2 regions of the Lysinibacillus sp. FSL M8-0355 genome follow, and region 2 is predicted to be linked to the other one. Evidence: a T-box and tRNA genes for the amino acid it is inferred to sense, from the RefSeq annotation. Region 2 holds a T-box; the other holds one or more tRNA genes.
What was found. A T-box is a leader RNA that pairs with one kind of tRNA and senses whether it is charged. The one in region 2 lies ahead of proS (proline--tRNA ligase), so its partner is inferred to be a tRNA-Pro.
Positions count from the first base shown of each region.

Region 1 (3,399 bases), 2.3 Mb from region 2:
CTAACACTTAGCACTCATCGTTTACGGCGTGGACTACCAGGGTATCTAATCCTGTTTGCTCCCCACGCTTTCGCGCCTCAGTGTCAGTTACAGACCAGATAGTCGCCTTCGCCACTGGTGTTCCTCCAAATCTCTACGCATTTCACCGCTACACTTGGAATTCCACTATCCTCTTCTGCACTCAAGTCTCCCAGTTTCCAATGACCCTCCACGGTTGAGCCGTGGGCTTTCACATCAGACTTAAGAAACCACCTGCGCGCGCTTTACGCCCAATAATTCCGGACAACGCTTGCCACCTACGTATTACCGCGGCTGCTGGCACGTAGTTAGCCGTGGCTTTCTAATAAGGTACCGTCAAGGTACAGCCAGTTACTACTGTACTTGTTCTTCCCTTACAACAGAGTTTTACGAACCGAAATCCTTCTTCACTCACGCGGCGTTGCTCCATCAGGCTTTCGCCCATTGTGGAAGATTCCCTACTGCTGCCTCCCGTAGGAGTCTGGGCCGTGTCTCAGTCCCAGTGTGGCCGATCACCCTCTCAGGTCGGCTACGCATCGTCGCCTTGGTGAGCCGTTACCTCACCAACTAGCTAATGCGCCGCGGGCCCATCCTATAGCGACAGCCGAAACCGTCTTTCAGTATTTCACCATGAGGTGAAACAGATTATTCGGTATTAGCCCCGGTTTCCCGGAGTTATCCCAAACTATAAGGTAGGTTGCCCACGTGTTACTCACCCGTCCGCCGCTAACGTCGAAGGAGCAAGCTCCTTCTCTGTTCGCTCGACTTGCATGTATTAGGCACGCCGCCAGCGTTCGTCCTGAGCCAGGATCAAACTCTCCATAAAAGAAATTTGAATAGCTCAAATTGTTTTGCTGGCATCAATTTTGATGTCCAAAATTTTGTTTTGTTCACTAACTGAAGTTAGTTACTGAAAACTTTATTGATTACGTTTTGCTTGTTCAGTTTTCAAGGTTCATTTAATAAATCGAATTGGTGGAGCCTAGCGGGATCGAACCGCTGACCTCCTGCGTGCAAGGCAGGCGCTCTCCCAGCTGAGCTAAGGCCCCATATATTTTTAGGAAATGGTCGGGAAGACAGGATTCGAACCTGCGACCCCTTGGTCCCAAACCAAGTGCTCTACCAAGCTGAGCTACTTCCCGTTCTTTTTTGGCGCGCCCGACAGGAGTCGAACCCATAACCTTCTGATCCGTAGTCAGACGCTCTATCCAATTGAGCTACGGGCGCATTAAAAATGGTGCCGAGGACCGGAATCGAACCGGTACGGTAGTCACCTACCGCAGGATTTTAAGTCCTGTGCGTCTGCCAGTTCCGCCACCCCGGCACATTTGGAGCGGAAGACGAGGTTCGAACTCGCGACCCCCACCTTGGCAAGGTGGTGTTCTACCACTGAACTACTTCCGCATGTGCATAAGTTTTTTTATCTGGCAATGAAATAATGGTGCGGGTGAAGGGAGTCGAACCCCCACGCCTTGCGGCGCTAGATCCTAAGTCTAGTGCGTCTGCCAGTTCCGCCACACCCGCTTATTATTATTTAAAAATGGTGAGCCATGAAGGACTCGAACCTTCGACCCTCTGATTAAAAGTCAGATGCTCTACCAACTGAGCTAATGGCTCTAAAAAATGGTGCCGGCTATAGGAATCGAACCCACGACCTACTGATTACAAGTCAGTTGCTCTACCTGCTGAGCTAAACCGGCATATGGTGGAGGATGACGGGCTCGAACCGCCGACCCTCTGCTTGTAAGGCAGATGCTCTCCCAGCTGAGCTAATCCTCCTGGGTAATATGCCTAGCGATGTCCTACTCTCACAGGGGGAAGCCCCCAACTACCATCGGCGCTAAAGAGCTTAACTTCCGTGTTCGGTATGGGAACGGGTGTGACCTCTTTGCCATCATCACTAGACTTTTAAAAGACAAGATTTATTATAACTTATTTCGTTATAAATGCAAGCTTTTTTAAACTTTCTTGTTCTTTCAAAACTGGATAAACGGTTCATTGAATGGTTCAAACATTTTTGGTTAAGTCCTCGATCGATTAGTATTCGTCAGCTCCATGTGTCACCACACTTCCACCTCGAACCTATCTACCTCATCGTCTTTGAGGGATCTTACTTACTTGCGTAATGGGAAATCTCATCTTGAGGGGGGCTTCATGCTTAGATGCTTTCAGCACTTATCCCGTCCACACATAGCTACCCAGCGATGCCTTTGGCAAGACAACTGGTACACCAGCGGTGTGTCCATCCCGGTCCTCTCGTACTAAGGACAGCTCCTCTCAAATTTCCTACGCCCACGACGGATAGGGACCGAACTGTCTCACGACGTTCTGAACCCAGCTCGCGTACCGCTTTAATGGGCGAACAGCCCAACCCTTGGGACCGACTACAGCCCCAGGATGCGATGAGCCGACATCGAGGTGCCAAACCTCCCCGTCGATGTGGACTCTTGGGGGAGATAAGCCTGTTATCCCCGGGGTAGCTTTTATCCGTTGAGCGATGGCCCTTCCATGCGGAACCACCGGATCACTAAGCCCGTCTTTCGACCCTGCTCGACTTGTAGGTCTCGCAGTCAAGCTCCCTTGTGCCTTTACACTCTACGAATGATTTCCAACCATTCTGAGGGAACCTTTGGGCGCCTCCGTTACCTTTTAGGAGGCGACCGCCCCAGTCAAACTGTCCGCCTGACACTGTCTCCTGCCCCGCTAAGGGGCATGGGTTAGAATTTCAATACAACCAGGGTAGTATCCCACCGACGCCTCCTTCGAAGCTGGCGCTCCGAGATCTCTGGCTCCTACCTATCCTGTACAAGTTGTACCAAAATTCAATATCAGGCTACAGTAAAGCTCCACGGGGTCTTTCCGTCCTGTCGCGGGTAACCTGCATCTTCACAGGTACTATAATTTCACCGAGTCTCTCGTTGAGACAGTGCCCAGATCGTTACGCCTTTCGTGCGGGTCGGAACTTACCCGACAAGGAATTTCGCTACCTTAGGACCGTTATAGTTACGGCCGCCGTTTACTGGGGCTTCAATTCGCAGCTTCGCTTGCGCTAACCACTCCTCTTAACCTTCCAGCACCGGGCAGGCGTCAGCCCCTATACGTCACCTTACGGTTTTGCAGAGACCTGTGTTTTTGCTAAACAGTCGCCTGGGCCTATTCACTGCGGCTCTCATGCGCTTGCACGCTCAAGAGCACCCCTTCTCCCGAAGTTACGGGGTCATTTTGCCGAGTTCCTTAACGAGAGTTCTCTCGCACACCTTAGGATTCTCTCCTCGACTACCTGTGTCGGTTTGCGGTACGGGCACCTCTCACCTCGATAGAGGCTTTTCTTGGCAGTGTGAAATCAGGAACTTCGTCCATACGGACTCGCCATCACAGCTC
Region 1 is NZ_JBBPAI010000001.1:114,014-117,412, reverse strand. Features, by position in the region: rRNA gene MKY46_RS00605 (16S ribosomal RNA) at 1-844, opposite strand, end outside; tRNA gene MKY46_RS00600 (tRNA-Ala) at 992-1,067, opposite strand; tRNA gene MKY46_RS00595 (tRNA-Pro) at 1,084-1,160, opposite strand; tRNA gene MKY46_RS00590 (tRNA-Arg) at 1,169-1,245, opposite strand; tRNA gene MKY46_RS00585 (tRNA-Leu) at 1,254-1,342, opposite strand; tRNA gene MKY46_RS00580 (tRNA-Gly) at 1,348-1,422, opposite strand; tRNA gene MKY46_RS00575 (tRNA-Leu) at 1,458-1,542, opposite strand; tRNA gene MKY46_RS00570 (tRNA-Lys) at 1,560-1,635, opposite strand; tRNA gene MKY46_RS00565 (tRNA-Thr) at 1,643-1,718, opposite strand; tRNA gene MKY46_RS00560 (tRNA-Val) at 1,722-1,797, opposite strand; rRNA gene rrf (5S ribosomal RNA) at 1,808-1,923, opposite strand; rRNA gene MKY46_RS00550 (23S ribosomal RNA) at 2,036-3,399, opposite strand, start outside.
Region 1: it has a tRNA-Pro gene. The T-box ahead of proS (proline--tRNA ligase) is inferred to sense a tRNA for this amino acid. The anticodon was not compared.

Region 2 (3,399 bases):
ATCGTCGTAAACTAGAACAGCGTTTAGAAAATGAATTCCATCAATCTCGACGTACAGGAGATAAATTTGCGTTATTTTTCATTGATGTGAATCGATTCAAACACATTAACGACGGGCTTGGTCATATTATCGGCGATATGTTTTTAGTGGAAATGTCGAATCGTCTACGAAATGTTGATTATACATCTAATTCATTCTATCGCCACAATAGTGATGAATTTGTCATGATTTTAAATGACGTCAGTCGCATTGACGAAATGGCCAAAGAAATCATTAATGTCTTCAATGAAAGTTTCATCGTCGATACCTATGAATTTTATGCAAGCATCAGTATCGGCATTAGTATATTCCCAGATCATGCAAACTCTGTAGAAGAATTATTGAAAAATGCGGATATTGCCATGTATGCAGCAAAATCTACGCGTGGAAATCAGTACCGTTTATACCGTGACAATATGGATGAAGCCAACGATAAATGGCTTCTATTAGAAACAAAATTACACCAAGCATTAAAACAGGACCGCTTAGAATTACATTACCAGCCTAAAATTGATTTAAAAACAGATACGGTCATTGGCATGGAAGCCTTGCTACGCTGGTATGATCCTGAATTAGGTCATATTCCACCAGATCGTTTTATTCCATTTGCAGAAGAATGTGGGCTTATTAATGATATCGGTGTTTGGGTATTACATAAAGCCTGTGCTCAAGCTCGTTTTTGGAATGAAGCACATAATTTAACATTGCGCGTAGCCGTCAATATTTCTCCGATTCATATTAGTACAAGTAGCTTTGTGGACATGGTGTGTGAAGTCATTGCAGAAACAGGCATTGACCCACACTTATTAGAAATTGAAATTACGGAAATGAGTATGCTTGATTATACGGAAGATTTAATTGATACCATCAAGCAATTACGGGCATTGGGCATTACGATTTCATTAGACGATTTCGGGACAGGCTATTCATCGTTAAACTACTTAAAAAAATTCCCTGTGGATGTCCTTAAAATTGACCGTGCCTTTGTCCGTGACATTGTGCCTGAAAAATCAGGGATTGCGATGATTTCAGCTATGATTTCCTTAGCACATGCTTTAAATCTTCAAGTAGTTGCTGAAGGTGTCGAGGAAGAAGCTGAATTGAACGTACTTCGTGAGCATGGCTGTGAGTATGTGCAGGGTTATTATTTCAGTAAGCCATTGTCTGTAGATGATTTTACAGATTTAATCGTTAATTCTGTGACAAAATAGACCAGTTATGAATTGCTATTCCTGAATGATTTTGCTAAAGTAGGATAAAGCCAAACAGTTCAGACAATATTCAATTTGATGATGTGGCCAAGTAAGTAAGAATTGTGAGACAGAAAATATAGCAATTGCTGAGAGCTATATCACCGCTTCTTTACTGAACACCTACCACGGAGATGTTATGCAAACATAACCGAGTCGTTTTCGTTACCAAACGTGAGAGGGTTTTAAGTTCTACTTAAAGCTAAATCAAGGTGGTACCACGTCTATCCAGCACAAAGACGTCCTTATTCAGAGGACAGCTTTGTGCTTTTTTCATTCAGCTTGATAGTAACAGCTCGCTGAAACAAGCTAAACGCCCTGGTAGATGGCACTGTTTTTCTTACACCAAGGCAACAATGATTTAACAAAAATTGGAGGAGATCACATGTCAAAACAATTAGAAGATTTTTCGAAATGGTATATTGAGACTATCCAAAAAGCCGATTTAATGGATTATACACCTGTTCGTGGCTGTATTGCCTTTAAACCTGATGGCTATGAGATTTGGGAGCATATTCAAGAGGAAATGGATCGTCGCTTTAAAGAGACAGGGCATCGTAATGCTTATTTCCCAATGCTTATTCCTGAATCTTTCTTCCAAAAAGAAAAGGATCATATCGAAGGATTCTCACCTGAGCTACCTTGGGTAACAGAGGCAGCAGGGGAACAATTAGAAGAACGTCTGGCACTACGTCCAACGTCTGAAACGATGATTGGCCATCTTTACTCCAATTGGATTAAAAGCTACCGTGACCTACCCGTTTTGATTAATCAATGGGCAAACGTCTTCCGTTGGGAAAAGAAAACTCTTCCTTTTATTCGCACATCTGAATTTTTATGGCAAGAAGGACATACAGCGCACGTCGATGAAGAGGATGCTCGTCAAGAAACGATGCAAATGCTTGAAATCTATAAAGAAGTTGTAGAACAAGTACTAGCAATTCCAGTCTATGACGGACAAAAAACACCTTCTGAACGTTTTGCAGGTGCTGTCGATACGTATTCGATTGAGGCGATGATGAAAAATGGCAAGGCTGTGCAAGCTGGTACATCTCATTATTTAGGTACGAAATTTGCAGAAGCCTTTAACATTAAGTATTTAAATAAAGCGAACCAGCATGAGTATGTACACACAACATCTTGGGGTACATCTACGCGCTTAATCGGCTCGGTAATTATGGTGCATGGTGATGAGCAGGGGCTTGTTTTACCTCCTCGCATCGCGCCAACTCAAGTTGTTTTAATTCCAGTGGGACCATGGAAAAAGAACCCTCAAATTATGGAGCATTTAGATGAAATTTTTGTCGCTTTAAAAGCGAAGGGCATTCGCGTACGCCTTGACGATTCGGACCAATCACCAGGCTTTAAGTTCAATGAATGGGAGCTAAAAGGGGTGCCAGTTCGCATTGAATTAGGACCTCGTGATCTTGACAACAATCAAGCTTTACTTAAAGCCCGTGATGAAGAGGAAAAACGAACAATTGATTTAGCTACGATTATCACAGCCATTGAAGAAGAATTAACAACCATGCAAGCGCGCTTACTCGAAAAAGCACGTCAGTTCCGTGAAGCAAACACACATACAATGATTGATTCATTACCACAATTACAACAGCATATTGAAGCAGCCAAAGCAAACGGTACAATTCCTGGCTGGGTACTAGCTGGTTGGTGTGGAGAAGATGCATGCGAGGAAAAAGTGAAGGAAGAAACAAAATATACATCTCGTAATATGCCGTTTAATCCACCAACAACAAAAACAACATGTATTGGCTGTGGAAATGAAGCTAAACATACGGTTTGGTTTGCACAAGCCTATTAATAACGACTACAACAGCCTCCTATTTAATTAGGAGGCTGTTGTTATGAGGTGGTGATCGATTACATCCTTTGCTTTCGGGAAGTAGTCCAATTTTAAGCTTTCGCCATCCCTCATAGTGAGCCATCCATCTGTCTGATCTGCTAAAAAGACTGCCGTTACGCCGAATACCTCATCCCCATTAGGATATTTAAAATAGTCCTGATAACCTGATAATATCGTTAAAAACTGAAGATTGTTTGCATGCAATTCTGTCTCTTCATACAGCTCTCGTTTCGCTGTTTCTTCAAG
Region 2 is NZ_JBBPAI010000001.1:2,390,769-2,394,167, forward strand. Features, by position in the region: gene MKY46_RS11755 (putative bifunctional diguanylate cyclase/phosphodiesterase) at 1-1,250, shown strand, start outside; T-box leader at 1,320-1,539, shown strand; gene proS (proline--tRNA ligase) at 1,675-3,111, shown strand; gene MKY46_RS11765 (NUDIX hydrolase) at 3,139-3,399, opposite strand, start outside.